2 regions of the Pseudoalteromonas sp. SG41-5 genome follow, and region 1 is predicted to be linked to the other one. Evidence: predicted binding sites of a transcription regulator. Region 1 holds the regulator's gene; the other holds the start of a gene.
The links. Region 1 encodes sigma-54, which starts transcription at its own class of promoters, with help from an activator protein. Its sites were predicted from a motif close to GTTGGCACGNNNNTNGNNT; they were not measured.
Positions count from the first base shown of each region.

Region 2: H5232_RS03300 (TorF family putative porin) is a predicted target of sigma-54. The motif match lies at 5,371-5,389, and genes of this name have one in related genera.

Region 1 is NZ_JACJFH010000074.1:7,767-17,998, forward strand. Features, by position in the region: gene rapZ (RNase adapter RapZ) at 1-828, opposite strand, end outside; gene ptsN (PTS IIA-like nitrogen regulatory protein PtsN) at 849-1,301, opposite strand; gene hpf (ribosome hibernation promoting factor) at 1,306-1,593, opposite strand; gene H5232_RS16785 (RNA polymerase factor sigma-54) at 1,622-3,118, opposite strand; gene lptB (LPS export ABC transporter ATP-binding protein) at 3,185-3,910, opposite strand; gene lptA (lipopolysaccharide transport periplasmic protein LptA) at 3,907-4,440, opposite strand; gene lptC (LPS export ABC transporter periplasmic protein LptC) at 4,430-4,984, opposite strand; gene kdsC (3-deoxy-manno-octulosonate-8-phosphatase KdsC) at 4,981-5,532, opposite strand; gene H5232_RS16810 (KpsF/GutQ family sugar-phosphate isomerase) at 5,532-6,503, opposite strand; gene H5232_RS16815 (calcium/sodium antiporter) at 6,529-7,500, opposite strand; gene mlaF (phospholipid ABC transporter ATP-binding protein MlaF) at 7,756-8,571, shown strand; gene mlaE (lipid asymmetry maintenance ABC transporter permease subunit MlaE) at 8,571-9,350, shown strand; gene mlaD (outer membrane lipid asymmetry maintenance protein MlaD) at 9,365-9,913, shown strand; gene H5232_RS16835 (phospholipid-binding protein MlaC) at 9,920-10,232, shown strand, end outside.
Region 2 is NZ_JACJFH010000007.1:9,114-15,603, reverse strand. Features, by position in the region: gene H5232_RS03325 (efflux RND transporter permease subunit) at 1-772, shown strand, start outside; gene H5232_RS03320 (efflux RND transporter periplasmic adaptor subunit) at 762-1,823, shown strand; gene H5232_RS03315 (nitroreductase family protein) at 1,816-2,493, opposite strand; gene H5232_RS03310 (DUF5329 domain-containing protein) at 2,926-3,300, opposite strand; gene H5232_RS03305 (aldo/keto reductase family oxidoreductase) at 3,560-4,453, shown strand; gene H5232_RS03300 (TorF family putative porin) at 4,593-5,270, opposite strand; gene H5232_RS03295 (hypothetical protein) at 5,560-6,490, opposite strand, start outside.

The DNA of each region.
Region 1 (10,232 bases):
ATGGCGAATTTTCACATTGCTGTGGCTCATCGAGAAGCTTTCACCTATAGTTTGCGCTAGATAAACTGAGCGATGTTGACCACCGGTGCAACCAATAGCAATTGTTAAGTAACTGCGGTTATTACGCTCCAAATGCGGTAACCAAGTTTGTACAAAGGTTTGGATCTGCCAAGTGAATTTTTGTACGATACTATGGCTGGCTAAATAATCTTTTACTGGCTGATCAAGGCCTGTAAGTGGCTTAAGCTCAGGCTCCCAATGTGGGTTTGGTAAAAAGCGTGCATCAAAAACATAATCAGCTTCTTTTGGGATACCATATTTAAAACCAAATGATTCAAAGGTAATGATTAGTTTTTTATCTTTTTTCCCTAAAATCTTTTCACGGATTGACTCTGCAAGCTGGTGGACACTCAGATCAGTGGTATCAAGTATAAAGTCAGCGCGAGTAGTTAATACATCAAGTAATACTTTTTCTTGCTTGATGGCTAAATCCAGTGGCAAAGAGTCCAAAGATAATGGGTGTAAGCGGCGAGTTTCAGAAAAACGTTTGATCAGGGTTTGATCATCACTGTCTAAATAAAATAGCGTCGGATTTGCAAAACCAGGCAAGTATTCAAGAATATCGTTAAATTCTTCCTGCTCTTTCGGTAAATTACGGACATCAATACTGACGGCAATTTTGTCATAATTATCAGAGACACTGCGCACTAATGAAGGTAATAAGTTTACCGGAATATTATCTACACAATAATAGCCAAGATCTTCTACTACACGCAGAGCAACAGATTTACCTGAGCCAGAACGCCCACTGATGATGATTAACTCCATGTAAATTCTCCTTCATTTGGCTACGATTGCGCAGCAATTACGTGATACAAATCTTGGTCTGTTTTTGCGCTACGTAGTTGTTTACAAAAATCTTTGTCGTTGAGTTTATCAGCAATTGTGGCTAACGTCTTCAAATGAAGTTGGCTATCACCATCTGGCACGATGAGAGCTACAAATATATCAACTGGGCGATTATCTATCGCATCAAAATCAATCGGTGATTCACTCACTATAATTATTGCTAGCGGGTTTTCAACACCACTCATACGGCCATGAGGAATAGCAATACCACGACCAATACCCGTACTACCTAGTTTTTCTCTCGACAGTAGTGCGTTGAGGATTTCTTGTTGTGATAGCTGAGGAAGTTGTTCATGAGCCAATTGGCTGATAAATTCAATGATCCGTTTTTTGCTATTAAAAAGGACCGCAGCTTTACTGCAGTCCTGGCAAATAAGTGAGCTTAATTTCATAGTGTTAGTGTCGAGCGTGCTTCTCTTTGTGTTTAATTACCTGACGGTCAAGTTTGTCGATTAGTCCGTCAATGGCTGCATACATGTCTTGGTGCTCAGTTGAGGCAAATAATTCAGCGCCACTGACATGTAATGTGGCTTCTGCTTTTTGGCTTAGCTTTTCTACATCAAGAATGACATGGACATTATTGATATGATCAAAATGCCTTTCAAGCTTGGCAAACTTATTGTTTACATAGTCTCTTAATGAATCAGTAATTTCTACATGACGACCAGTTAAATTTAGTTGCATAAGCATTTTCCTCTTGTGATTTTACGCCTTAAATCAAACTTTTACGTTGATTTGACGGTGGAATAGCCAGCGACTCGCGGTATTTTGCAATAGTCCGTCTAGCTACTTTGATACCTTGCTCTGCCAATATATCTGCAATCTTACTATCACTCAATGGTTTCGCTGAGTTTTCTGCACTGATCAATTTTCTGATCAATGCTCGAATGGCTGTCGATGAGCATTCGCCGCCGTTCTCAGTACTTACATGGCTCGAGAAAAAATATTTTAACTCAAATATACCACGAGGGGTATGCATGTATTTTTGGGTGGTTACACGAGAAATTGTTGATTCGTGCATCTCAACCATTTCGGCAACGTCGTTTAGTACCATAGGGCGCATGGCCTCAGGGCCATGCTCAAAGAATCCTTGCTGCTGTTTAACAATGCAGTTGGTTACTTTGAGTAACGTCTCGTTACGACTTTCTAGGCTTTTAATAAACCATTTAGCTTCTTGCAAATGCGAGCGTATAAATTGGCTGTCAGTGCTTGATTTTACAGAGCGTGACATCGCCGCATATTGGCTGTTCACTCTAATTTTTGGCATGCTGTCTGGATTGAGTTCAACCACCCAGCGACCTTTAATTTTTTTCACCGAAACGTCAGGAATAACATACTCTGATTCTTCGCGTACTATGGTATCCGCAGGCTTTGGGTTAAGGCTGTGGATCAGTGTCATTACTTCTTTTAGTTCATCTTCTTTAAGCTTAGTCTTTTTCATCAAAGTGCGATAGTCACGACTAGCTAATAAATCGATATGATCAGTTAAAATCATTTTTGTCTCGCTAATCCAAGGAGTTGCAGGATCAAATTGATTTAATTGAATACATAAACATTCTTGTAGGCTGCGCGCAGCAATACCAACAGGGTCAAACAACTGAATGCGTTTTAACACTGCTTGCACTTCGTCGAGTTCGATTTCTTCTTCGTTATTACCTTGATTTAAGCTTTCTGCGATGTCTTCGCAGCTCAAGGTTAAAATACCTGAATCGTCAACGGCTTCAACAATGGCAATGGCAATGGCTTCATCGGTTGGACTAAAAGGTGTGAGTTGTAATTGCCACATTAGATATTCGTGCAAGGTTTCAGTTGAGGCACCTTGATAAATTGACTCATCTTCAGGCATTGGCCCAGATGACGTATTTGGCGCAGCACTCATGTATTCGTCCCAGGTGACGTCCATAGCCATTTCGTCACTTAAGGTCTCTTTACTTAATGCTTCGCTACTTTCTTGTTCATATTCGCTTGGCTTGTCGTCTGCTGATGCGCTAACGGTTAAGTCATCGTTATCTTGTTTTTGTTCGTTTTTACCAGCCGTGTCGTCTGAATATTCATGTTCTTCTAGCTCTAACAATGGATTGCTGTCGAGCGCTTCTTGAATTTCTTGCTGGAGATCCAATGTACTGAGTTGCAATAAGCGAATTGCTTGTTGCAGCTGTGGTGTCATTGTAAGTTGCTGGCCCATGCGCAGCTGGAGTGATTGCCTCATGTATCTCTAACAATCCTTTTATTGTTATCATCGTTAAGTCTAGCAGATACTTAGCCGAGCGTGGCTTTATAGCCTAAATTGCTCGCCCAGGTAAACATCGCGGACTGTTTGGTCGGCGAGTACATGCTCAGGGGTACCTGATGCAATTAACTCCCCATGAGAAACTATGTAGGCTTTTTCACAAACATCAAGGGTTTCTCGTACATTGTGGTCGGTAATAAGCACGCCAATACCACGGTTTTTAAGGTGTTCAATAATCTTCTTTATATCTAACACTGAAATAGGATCAACGCCAGCAAAAGGCTCATCAAGTAAGATAAATTTTGGGTTTGCGGCTAAAGCGCGTGCAATTTCAACTCGACGACGTTCACCGCCAGATAATGCCATACCTTGGCTGTCGCGGATATGTTGAATGCTAAACTCATCAAGTAAGCTGTCGAGCGCTTCTTCTCTGGCTTGTTTATTCAGCTCTTTACGAGTTTCTAAAATAGCCATCAGGTTTTGATAAACAGTTAATTTACGGAAGATGGATGATTCTTGTGGCAGGTAGCCAATCCCTAACCGTGCGCGACTGTGCATTGGCAGTAAGGTGATGTCATTATCATCAATACTGATTTTACCTTTGTCGCTTGGAACTAAACCCACAATCATATAAAAGGTGGTGGTTTTACCAGCGCCATTAGGACCCAATAAGCCAACAATGCTGCCTGCGCTAACTTCTAAACCCACGCTTTTTACAACTTGGCGACCTTTATAGCTTTTTGCTAGAAATTCAGCTTTTAATGTACTCATGGCTGCCCTTTAGATTTGTCTTTTTTACTGTCTACTGGTACCAAAATGGTGTGCACACGATCGCTTGAGCTTGCGCCTTTTTCAGCACTGATCAGTTGCTGGTCCATATCATAGGTAATGCTTTTGGCATTGATTTTTTGACCTGCCTGAGTGACTTGTGCATTGCCAACCAAGGTTAAATAGCGCTTAGCGACATCGTAACGGACTTCATCAGCACTGGCACTCATTACTGTGCCATCAGTTTGTTTTTCTTCAAAGTAAGCCGGACTGCCAGTTGCGACAAGTAGTTGTTTGTTATCGCCTAAATCTTCGCGCTTATGGACTTCAAGTCGATCCGCTTTGATACGGCGGTTACCATGAATGATTTCAACATTTTTTTCAAAAATACCGATATTGTCTTTCAGTTGGGCAAGCTGCGTGTCAGCACTGATAGAGACTTGATCTGCAGGTGGTGTCGTATTTTCAGCAAAGCTTGCAAAAGCAATGAATAAGCTTGGTATAACAAGCAAGTGAGCAAATTTATTGGTCATAATATATGGTTCGCGTATGGTTAATTAGTTCTACCACTTCGGCTTTTAAGTCGGCATGGAGACCGCGCCCAGTGATTTTTAAATTTGGTCCGATTAATTCAACTGGTTGTTCTGAACTCATGGTTTGTAGTTCAATATCAACCTGAATATTATCTGCGTTTATATGTTCAATCATGGCATTATTGGTCAGGTTTTTAGCAACCACATTACCTTCTAAAATTAATTGATGATTTTCATATAAGGTGGCTTCATCGGCATTAATTTGCCACGTCTGCTGTTGATTATAGAGTGTAAAAATAGGTTGTTCAAAGTAAGTGAACCCTAACTGTTGGTAGAGTTCCATTTTTGCAGCTGTTACTTTGTGGCTAATTTTACCTTGTTCATCAAATGCGGTTTGTTTTAATGCCACCGCAGTATAATCAGGTTTTGCTATTATATCTTCTTGGTGTTGTTTTATGGCGGTACTTTGATAAAAATACGGATACCACAGCCATACCATGCAGCCGACAAATAATACGCATAATATTAAACGCGCACTATTCATGAGCTCGTGCCTTCGCTGGTTAATGATTTACCATTTTCGAGCATTAATAAATCAGTGAGTTCACGCACCGCCCCAAAGCCACCAGGTAGCATGGTTGTATAATGTGAAATGCGTTTGATTAGTGGATGCGCATCATTTACTGCCACCGCAAAACCAACCAATTCCATTACCGGCAAGTCAGGTCCGTCATCGCCTATGTAAGCTATTTGTTCATCGCTTAACTGCAATTTATCCTTGAGCTGTTGATAAGCTTGCAACTTGTTTTCTTGGCCTTGGTAAATATGCGGTACTGTCAGGCTAGTCATCCGTTGCTGAACTATCTGTGAATGACGACCGGTGATCACGGCAACTTCAAAACCGCTATTGATCAGTGCTTTGATACCAAAGCCATCTTTAGTATTAAACGCTTTGAGTTCTTCACCTTGGTTACCAAGATAAATACGACCATCTGAAAACACCCCATCGATATCACAGATCAGGAGTTTGATTTTTTGTGCTCGCTCGCGAGCATCATCTGAAAGTGGCTGATATAAGTCAGCAAACTGCATTATAAAACTCCTGCTTTGAGCAAATCTTGCATATTAAGAGCACCAATAGGGTGGTGTTTATTATCAACTACAATTAAGCCATTGATACGCTTATTCTCCATGATATTGAGTGCCTCGGCGGCAAGCATATCAGCGGTTGCAGTAGTGCAAGAGCGGGTCATGACAGTGCTTATCAAAGTACTGTGAATATCTATTCGTTGCTCTAAAATTCGGCGTAAATCACCATCAGTAAAAAGCCCCGCAAGTTGCCCTGTGTCATCAACAATAGCTGTCATACCTAAGCCTTTTGCCGACATTTCGATTAATGCATCTTTGATACATTGCTTATCATTGATCATAGGCGTTGCTGGGCCACTGTGCATAATATCTTTTAAACACAATAGTAAACGTTTGCCTAAGCTACCACCAGGATGCGATAGCGCAAAGTCATCGGCGGTAAAGCCACGGGTTTCTAGCAGAGCAACGGCTATTGCATCACCCATCGCAAGTGTTGCAGTCGTGCTTGCAGTCGGAGCGAGTCCTAATGGGCAGGCCTCTTGACTTACTTTGATGCATACATGAGCATCAGCCCAATTTGCCATTGATGATTCAGGGTTACCTGTCATGGCGATCATTTTTGCGCCAATACGTTTAATAACCGGAATAATATTCAGTACTTCGCTGGTTTCGCCTGAGTTTGAAATAAGCATAACCACGTCATCACGAGTGATCATCCCTAAATCACCATGACTTGCTTCACCCGGATGGACAAAAAACGCAGGCGTGCCAGTGCTTGCCAGTGTTGCAGCAATTTTATTACCAATATGCCCTGATTTCCCCATACCGACTACTATGATCCTACCGTGACATTGATACATCAATTGGCAAGCTTGATTAAAGTTTTCGTCTAGATATTGGGTTATATCAAGCAGTGCTTGGCGCTCTATTTCTAGCACCCGCTTACCTTGTTCAATAAAATTTAACTGCGTCATTGTGTTATCCATTTTGTGGCTAGCATTAAGCAACTTGGCTGAAAATATAACCTTGATAGATTAAAAACGCGACCAATAACAGGCCACCTTCAACTCTATTAATGCGTCTTGTGCCCCTAAAACTCAAGGACATAGCAATAAGGGCTATGGTGGCACCAATCATTATTAAGGCATCACGGTTTGCAGCTGAAGGATCAATAATTGAAGGGTTGATAATCCCAGCCAGTGGCAACACAGCTAAAATGTTAAATATATTTGAGCCAACAATATTACCCAGTGCTAAATCATCTTCGTTTTTTAATACCCCAGCAATACAGGCTGCCAGCTCAGGCAAACTGGTGCCAATAGCAATAATGGTTAACCCTATTACTAAATCACTTAGGCCAAAGTATTTGGCTATATCAACTGCTGAGCCAACTAAAAAATGTGAGCTGACAGGCAGTAATATCATACCAATAATTAACCAAAATAAAGCCGATTTGGTGGGCACGTTATCTGGTACGTCTTCACAGGCTTCACTTACAAATGGGTCATCAGCTTGGTTTTTAGCGCGAATAGAAATAATAACTAAGCCCGCAATAAAGACCACAAAGCCAATGATTAATGCAACGCCCTCAGCAAATGAAAAGTAGTTATCAGAAAATACATACCAGGCAGCGATTGACACTAGTAGTACAAGCGGCATTTCGCGTTTTAATGTCATTGATGATACTGAGAGTGGGCGCAATAGCGCAGTAATACCTAAAACAAGTAAAATATTAGTGATATTTGAGCCAACGGCGTTACCCACGGCAGTGTCAGTTTTACCGGCAAGCGCAGCTGATGCTGAGACCATCATTTCAGGGGCTGACGAGCCCATCGCAACAACGGTTAAGCCAACAATAAGAGTAGGAACACCGAAATTTTTTGCCAGTGCCGCAGCACCATAAACAAAGCGATCCGCACTCCAAACTAGAGCTGCAAATCCGAGAATTAAAATGACAAAAGAAGTCACCATTACGTTACGCCAATTATTCAAAATGAGATGACTGCAAATAGTAACAAAAGCCAACCTGAAAGTATAAATAAAAGAATCTGCGAAGCTTGTTAGATTATGGACTGATTTGGACTGAGAATAATTATTTAAGCGACGGTTAAGCCTACTGCTGTAAGGTTTGCAGCGCTATTACATAGAATATTACAAAATTTTACGATTTGTTTTTTCCATCTTGCTGTAAAAACGCTTAAAATAGGTGAACTAGTGAAAATAGTAATGGAGAGCGACTTGTCGCAACCAATAGTAGAAATCAAGGATGTAAGCTTTTCTAGGGGCAATCGCTGCATATATAAAAATATGAGCTTTAGTGTCCCGAAAGGAAAAATTACGGCAATAATGGGACCAAGCGGAATTGGTAAAACCACCATGTTGCGTTTAATTGGTGGTCAATTAAAACCAGATAGCGGCACTATTTTATTCGAAGGTAATAACATTCCTGCCATGTCGCGCAAAGAGCTTTATGCGGCGCGAACCAAAATGAGTATGTTGTTCCAAAGCGGCGCATTATTTACCGATATGTCAGTATTTGACAATATCGCTTTTCCGCTGCGTGAACACACTCGTCTAAGTGAAGATTTAATTCGCCTTGTGGTGCTAATGAAATTACAAGCTGTTGGCTTGCGTGGCGCACAAGATCTAATGCCTTCTGAGCTGTCAGGTGGTATGGCACGTCGTGCTGCATTAGCGCGCTCAATCGCACTTGATCCTGAATTAATTATGTATGATGAGCCATTTGCAGGCCAAGACCCAATTTCCATGGGGGTATTAGTTAAGTTGATTAAATCGCTTAATCAAGTGCTTGGATTATCATCATTAATCGTAACTCACGATGTAACAGAAGTGATGAGCATTGCCGATCACGTTATCATTATTGCCGATCAAGGCGTTATTGGTAGCGGTACACCGGATGAAATGCGTAATCATGAATCGGCCCTAGTTCAGCAGTTCTTAAAAGGATTATCTGATGGCCCAGTGCCGTTTCATTTTCCTGCTCAACCTTATCAACAAGAATTACTGGGAGGGCGCCGCTGATGTTTGATTTTTTGCAAATGCTAGGTCATAAAACGTTAGGACGATTTGCTGCACTTGGTCGCTCCACTCAGATGTTGATAGGTGCGTTATGGAGTTTGCCTAATTTTAGAAAAGGCACGCCGCTTTTAATACGACAATTATATATGGTTGGCTCGCAGTCACTATTGATAATCATGGTGTCGGGCTTATTCATTGGTATGGTATTGGCGTTGCAAGGCTACACCGTACTAGTTGGTTATGGTGCAGAGGACAGCTTAGGTCCATTAGTAGCATTGAGTTTACTCAGAGAGTTAGGCCCTGTTGTTACAGCATTATTGTTTGCCGGGCGAGCTGGTAGTGCATTAACCGCTGAAATAGGTTTAATGAAAGCGACTGAGCAGTTATCAAGTCTTGAAATGATGGCCATTGACCCTCTTAAACGTATTATCGCGCCACGCTTTTGGGCGGGCTTTATCAGTATGCCATTACTTGCGTTAATATTTTCAGCAGTTGCAATTATTGGTGCTCATTTAGTGGGTGTTGATTGGTTGGGGGTAGATACGGGAAGTTTTTGGTCAATCATGCAGTCACAAGTATCGTTTCAGCAAGATATTTTAAACGGCATGATCAAGAGTTTTGTATTTGCCATCGTGGTTACATGGATTGCGCTTTATAAAGGCTACGATTGTATACCGACCTCTGAAGGGATCAGTAAAGCAACAACAGAGACAGTTGTACACTCATCTTTGGCTGTTTTAGGGTTTGATTTTATTTTGACAGCGGTAATGTTTACTAGCTAATAAAGGTATAGATAATGAATTCACGGAAATTAGAAATTTTAGTTGGTTTTTTTGTTGCGCTAGGCATAGCAGCTTTTGCTATGTTGGCGTTAAAAGTTGCCAATGCAGGGATCAGCGGCAACGGCGAAACTTACTTATTGAAAGCCAAGTTTGAAAACATTGGTTCATTAAAAACACGTGCGCCGATTAAAGTAGGTGGTGTAGTGGTTGGTCGAGTTGAGGGTATTTCAATTCACCCACAAGAATTTGTGCCAGTTGTTGATATGACGATTGATGCGCAATATAAATGTCGTTTTTCAGATACCAGCTCAGTTTCAATTTTGACATCAGGCATCCTAGGTGAGCAATATTTAGGGATTAACCCTGTCATTGCCCCAAAATCAGCTGAACAAGCGTGTTTAGGTGTTGCGGTAACAAGTAATGATAAAAACTTAGGGTTAGACGAGTTATTTGGTGTTGAAAGCAAAGCCTTAAATGATGGCGACTATATCACTGACACGAAATCAGCATTGGTGCTTGAAGAGTTAATCGGGCAATTTTTATTCAATCAAGGCGGCGAGTAAGTAATTATGTTTAAGAAATTTTTAATTTTAGTTGCGCTGACTTTCAGCGCGATCACCGTAGCAAGCGATGCGGTCGATTTAACAGACCCATATAAAATGGTCCGCCAAGTATCTGATAATACTTTTCAACGTATTACTCGTGACCAGCCTTTAATCGAAAAAGATAAAGAGCATCTACGGGTTATCGTCAAAGAAGAGTTGATGCCTTACATTGATTATAAATATGCTGCACTGCGTGTATTAGGAAGTCATGTATCAAAAGTGCGTGCGATTAAAGATCCTGCTGAGCAAAAGCAAGCGGTTGAGGATATCAAACACT
Region 2 (6,490 bases), on a different contig from region 1:
CCAACGCGAGGTTGTATACGTGATGGCAGAGCTTAATGGCCGTACTCCTGCAGAAATCATTGCGGACGTAAATGCTGATTTAAATGTAAGTAGCGATGATTTTGAGCAAACAAATTGGTTAGCCCGCAGCTTTTTTAATAACGGTGGAACTCAGGCTTGGCAATTACCACAAGGCACGCATGTAACGTTTAGTGGTGAAGGTGAATGGCGGATCACAATTGATGTGTTTAGAGATATGGGAATTGCGTTTGCTTTTGCGTTAACCGCCATTTTTATTATTTTACGAATACAAACGCAATCTGCCAGTTTATCGCTGATTATTATGTCGGCTATTCCACTTACTGTGATTGGTATTATGCCGGGTTTTTGGTTATTAAATCAGTTTGGTGAGCGCTCCATAGCTGGAGCCCCAGAGCCGGTATTATTTACTGCCACAGCGATGATAGGCATGATTGCCCTTGCAGGTATCGTGGTGCGTAACTCACTTATTTTGGTTGAGTTTATTAATCAAGCTCGCGGCCAAGGCATGGCAATTAAAGATGCGCTTGTTGCAGCGGGTACGGTGCGAATGCGCCCTGTGCTCCTAACCGCAGGTACCACTTTGTTAGGTAACTTAGTGATTACGTTAGACCCCGTATTTAGTGGTCTTGCTATCGCTATTATTTTTGGCATTGTGGCATCAACATTGTTTTCGTTGTTTGTGGTGCCGCTAGTTTATTATTTAGTGTTTGCGAACACACAAACAACCGAGGATGAAGCTCATGCAAGGTAAATCAAAACTGTTCGGCTCAATCATTGCGTTGCTAGTGATTATTGTTGCTGTGCTTTATATGGCAGGCAGCTTTTCAAATAAACAAGCCGCAGGAAATAAACCCGTATTAGCAACGACATATGAGGGAAAAGTCGCTACCGTTGAGCGGACGGCGATCAAGCGCAGTGAAGATGTTCCCGGTACTGTGATTGCAAAACAAAACACGCAAATTTCGTCACGAGTGATGGCACAAGTGGAACGTTTAAATGTACGTGCTGGTGATAGTGTTGTGCAAGGCGATGTTCTCATTACTTTGCAGCAAGACGATTTTAAAGCGCAATTGGCACAAAGTGATGCGCAAATAAAAGCCATTCAAGCGTCACTTACACAAGCTGATAAACAGCTTAAGCGCGTAACTGACTTATATTCACAAGGGTTGGTATCGGTTAGTGATAATGATGAGGCAAAAGCGAAATTTGATAACTTAACCGCAAGCTTAGCTGTTGCCAAGCAACAGCAAACCCAAGCACAAGTCGCACTTGAATTTACCCGTATAAAAGCGCCCATTTCTGGAGTTGTTGTAGAGCGGTTAGTTGAACCAGGTGATACCGCAGTGCCTGGTTCACCTTTATTGGCACTTTATAATCCACAACAATTACAGCTTGAATTTAATGTACGAGAACGTCAGGCAATTAGCCTCACACTGGGTCAAAGCTTAACGGTCAGTTTGCCTTCACTTAATATAACCGCTGTTGCGGTGGTGAGTGAAATTGTTCCGATTGCCGATAGTGCTGCACGTAGTATGTTAATTCGTTTAGAGTTGCCAACACAATCAAACTTGATGCCTGGTTTATATGCACAGCTTCACTTGCCACTGGATACCGAGCAAGGAATTTTAATTGAGCCAAGTTGGGTGCATGAGTACGGTCAATTAGCCATGGTATATGTTATTAACGAGCAAAAGATTGAGCGCCGCTTTGTTCGTTTAGGGGAGGTGATTAATGCTAAACAGCATATTATCGCCGGGCTTAACGCCGGCGACACATTAGCGGTGGATTTTAAACCTAAATGAAGGTCGCAACTTCATCGAGTGATTTTTTCACCAAGGCATGATTAGGCACAGTAGCATCATCACTTGGGTAACCGACAATGAGCAGCATATAGGGGCGTTCGTTGTCTTTGTCGCGGCCACAAATGTCGGTTAAAAAGCTCATTGGTTTAGGTGTGTGAGTTAGTGTTGCAAGCCCTGCGCGATGTAATGCTTGAATTAAAAAGCCGGTGGCAATACCGACTGACTCATGCACATAGTAGTTGGTGTTTTTATCATCAGTATTTAAGCCGCCTTTCTTTTGGCTGAATACGGCAATTAGCCAAGGTGCATGCTCTAAATAAGGTTTGCTGGCATCAGTGCCTAATGGCTTTAGAGCATCTAACCACTCTTCACCAGCGCGGCCTTCATAAAATGAGCGTTCTAATTTCTCGGCTGCTTCACGAATTTGCTTTTTCACATCACTACTATTAATTGCTACAAAATGCCACGGTTGGTGGTTTGCACCACTTGGTGCTGTAGCTGCCGCTTTAATGCAGGTTTGAATAATATCTTTTGGCACTGGGCGGTCGCTAAAACTACGAATTGTATGACGACGCTGGCTGGTCGTTAAAAACTCATTAGCGCGTTCTAGCATCTGTTCATGTGGATATTCAATAAAGTCTGTAAGTGGTTGGTGGTCATGTTGCTGCATGGCTTTTCGCTTCTTATTAAATGTTGATAACTATTTTTATACCCAGTAGCGAGATTGGGTGCAAGTAATATCTACTTTACAGTCATGTTATTTCCTAAAATAATGATTATTAATTGCACGTTGTATTCACAGATTGTTCAGCTATATTTGCATACAGTATAGTTCGAAATTAAGAATGCATGGGTAGCTAAAAACAAAGCAACATTATTACAAGCACATGCTTTGAATACTCAGCCGAGCATACCGGCAGTCATTATTTAGACATTCAAAAATCATTAGTGCAGGCAGATTTTGTCGATAACTTAGTTATATAAAGTTATCGCTAGTGCAAGCTGATGATGAAAATAACTACCGCAGTATTAAATACAGCTTTGAGTTAGTGTTACTTCAGAATTTAAGTTCACCTCTCCTAAGAGTGAAACCAAGCCGCACTTATTGCGGCTTTTCTGTGGCTCTAAAATGAGTTAACTCGTTTGTAAGCCATTTCTTACTGGTGATTTGTGTATCATCTTCAAGAATAACAGCATAAGGTTTGCCACTCCATGAGCTTTTACTGGCAAGATTCTCAATAAACTCATCAGCGGTTTTAGCGTAGCGTTTGCCTTTGCGGTATTTCATAGCAAGATGATCAGCGGCTTCGGTGCTGGTGTGTTGATCACCGTTACGAATGAAAGTCGCGTTGCTTTGCGCGATAAAGCTGAGCAAATGAGTGACTTCTTGTTCAGCGGTTGCCGCAAAGCTCAACTGACTAACCGTGAGTAAAAGGCAAGCCATCAGCCTGTATATAGTGTGGGTTAAGTCTTTCATCTGTAGCCTCATTTAATCCAAAAAGTTTATTACGTTACCTGTGCCATCAAAAAAAGGTAAAGCTCTGAATAAAACTGATGTGCTAATGCATGTGCTGGTATAACTTTCAGCTATTAATACCTTATTTATTATGTAGAATAATACATCAATAAGGTCAATTAAATTATCATGGCTTATTAATTATCTGATAGGGATACTGTTTTGGTACTTGCATTGAACTTGCCGGGACAATATTTTTTACAAAAATAAAGGTGGAATTATGAACAGCTCAGATCGCGCTATTGACGAACTAGTACTTGGGTTTTGGCGATTATTAGATTGGCAAATTACTCCACAACAGTGTTTAACTTTTCTTGAGCAAGCAATTGAAGCCGGTGTAAGGCACACCGATCACGCTGACATTTACGGTGGATATGGTTGTGAGGCAGAGTTTGGTAAAGCTTTAGCTTTAAAGCCAAGTATTCGTGATGAGATCAAAATTATTACTAAGTGTGGTATCAAACCTGCTTTTGCAAGCTTAGGGTTAGCAGGCCAAGCTAATCATTACGATTCGAGTGCCGCACATATTATTAGCTCAGCACAGCAATCGTTAAAGCATTTTAATACCGATAGATTAGATGCATTACTTATTCATCGCCCTGATTATTTGATGAATGCAGACGAAGTAGCTGAGGCATTCACTACTCTTAAGCAAAATGGTGATGTACTCGATTTTGGTGTATCAAACTTTACGCCATCACAACTAAGTTTATTGCAGTCGCGTCTTGATTTTGAATTGGTGACCAATCAAATTGAATTTTCACCGTATGAAATGCAAGCACTTGATGATGGTAGTTTAGACCAATGTCAGTTACTTGATATTAAACCTATGTGTTGGTCACCTTTGGCTGGCGGTCGCATTTTTGCAGAAAATGATGAAAAAGCGATTCGCCTGCGTCAAGTACTTGAGCAAGTCGGCAGCGAAATTGGTGCAAGTTCTATTGATCAAGTGGTTTACGCGTGGTTATTAATGCACCCAAGTTCCCCATCAGTGGTACTGGGTACTGGCAACATTGAGCGTGTTAAATCGGCTGTTGCCGCTAAGCAGTTAAAACTCAGTCGTGAACAATGGTATCGTATTTGGCAAGGTTCAACAGGGCACAGTGTGCCATAGGAGTTGTAAGTTTTAAGCTATAAGCAGTCTGAGTTGAGGGTAAGTCTTGATATAAAATATGAACTTAGCCGCTTACCGCTTACCAAGATCGAGAAAGGGCCTTACGGCCCTTAGTGTTGCAGCAAGTAACACATTCTTTTTATAGGCTAAAGTCCATTGAAAAAGCAACGTAAGCCTTAATATCACTGTCATCCATATCGGTATCAGATAGACCAAAAGTGAAGCCATCTTTAGAGATAGATACACCGTAATCGATGATATCGTCATCACCAATAAAATCACCAGAGTAGTGGCCTAAGTGTAAGGCCATTTCAGTGCCATTAGTACCAACTGCGAAACCGTAATCTGCAGTCAGGTATAACGAATCACCAAAGTCTGTGCCATCACCGCTTGCGGCTGAAGTTGCAAGAACTGATGCGCCAAAGCTAAAGCCACCCATACTGATGCTACCGTAAATTTCAGAAAAATCAGCGTCTGCGCCAGAAGCTGCATCAGGGTAAGCGTAATAGATGTAGCCAACGTCATAGCTCATATTTTCATTAATATCGCCACCAAAACCAGCATAGAGATCAAGCTCGTAGGTCATTTCATCGGCCCAGCTTGCATTTGAAGCCCAAGTACCAGCATAAAAACCTGATTCGTTGGCATAATCAATACCACCTGAAATTGCAGCATCACCACCGGTTTGTTCTTGACCACGCCATAAGTAGTTTGAAGTTGCTGCGGCATTGGCTGTTACTTCTGCATATGCTGCTGTAGATGTTGCACCCATGAGTACAAGTGTGCTGATCGCAATTGCTGATTTTAGTTTTAACATGTTTGGTATCCTGTTGTTATGCTGATTTTTTGGCTCGCAATTATTAATTAGATTGCAGTCTATAATTGCGGATCCTATTTTTAGTTGTCTACTAGGGTAATAGCACTGCTTGTGCCAAGTTAAATGAAAAGCAATAATTTATATTTAAATTACTTTATAAACAAAGGTATAAATATTTATAGTGAAAGGAGGAGATTGTTTTTTACGAAGCTTGCGCACTTTATTGGTGCGTAAAAAAACCCGCATGCACAACTCAGTTGCAGCGGGTTTTTGTATTTTTTACTGTGGTTTAACCAAAAATAGTACGCATTAGGCTGATTGTTTCGTTCACGCCACGGCCTTTTTGTACTTCGCTGATAATTGAATCACGCTTTGCGCGAATATGCTCAGGCATATCGTCAGCAGCAAGTGCGCGATCAACAAGTATTTCAGCAGACTCTTTACCACGACGCACTTTTCTAGTGCCAGTGGTAGTTGTACGCTTTGGCTTGCTCAATAACTTGATGTAGTTAGAGTTTTCAGGCGTGTTTTTGTCTGCATGATAGAAAAAGCACGGAATTAACGCTTTGATTGCAACAAGTTGTTGATCCAGCTCGCTGTCACCACTTGCCATTTTAAACCAAGACATACTATGAACTGCTTGGACAATATCCTGCCAATAACGCGCAAAGTCACGATTATTTAATTTAGTAATAGCCAATGCTGAACAAAGTGCATCTAAACGGGTGTTATTAATTGGTGTAAAAACATCTGGGCGGCGCATTGCTAATAGACGAGTTGCCGGTGCAAGCGTTGGCTTTTCATTGCTATCAGTAAAGGCTTTTAAATATTTGACCACAAATTCTTGGTAATCAGCTTCAGTTACTTCACCTTCTAAAGGTATATGTGCTAATGCTTCATCAAATAATGCCGGCAGGTCGGCAAGCATTTGATGAAAAGCTTTGGCGCTTTTAGTAGAGCTAAACCATTCGACATCAAAATTATAACTACTTGGATCCAGTGCAGAAGTATGTTTACCACTAAATGCTAATAAATCTTCAGGGATCATCTCTTTCAGTGATTGCTCGCGAATACCAGCTATATAGTTGGCAAGGCGTAACTGTTCATCAAGGGCTAACACATCTTTATGTTGCTCTATAAATACACTAACTACAGGCCAAGGTGCTACGCGTAATGTTTTCAATTGTAAGAAGCTAATTGCTGAAACTAATAAGTCATTA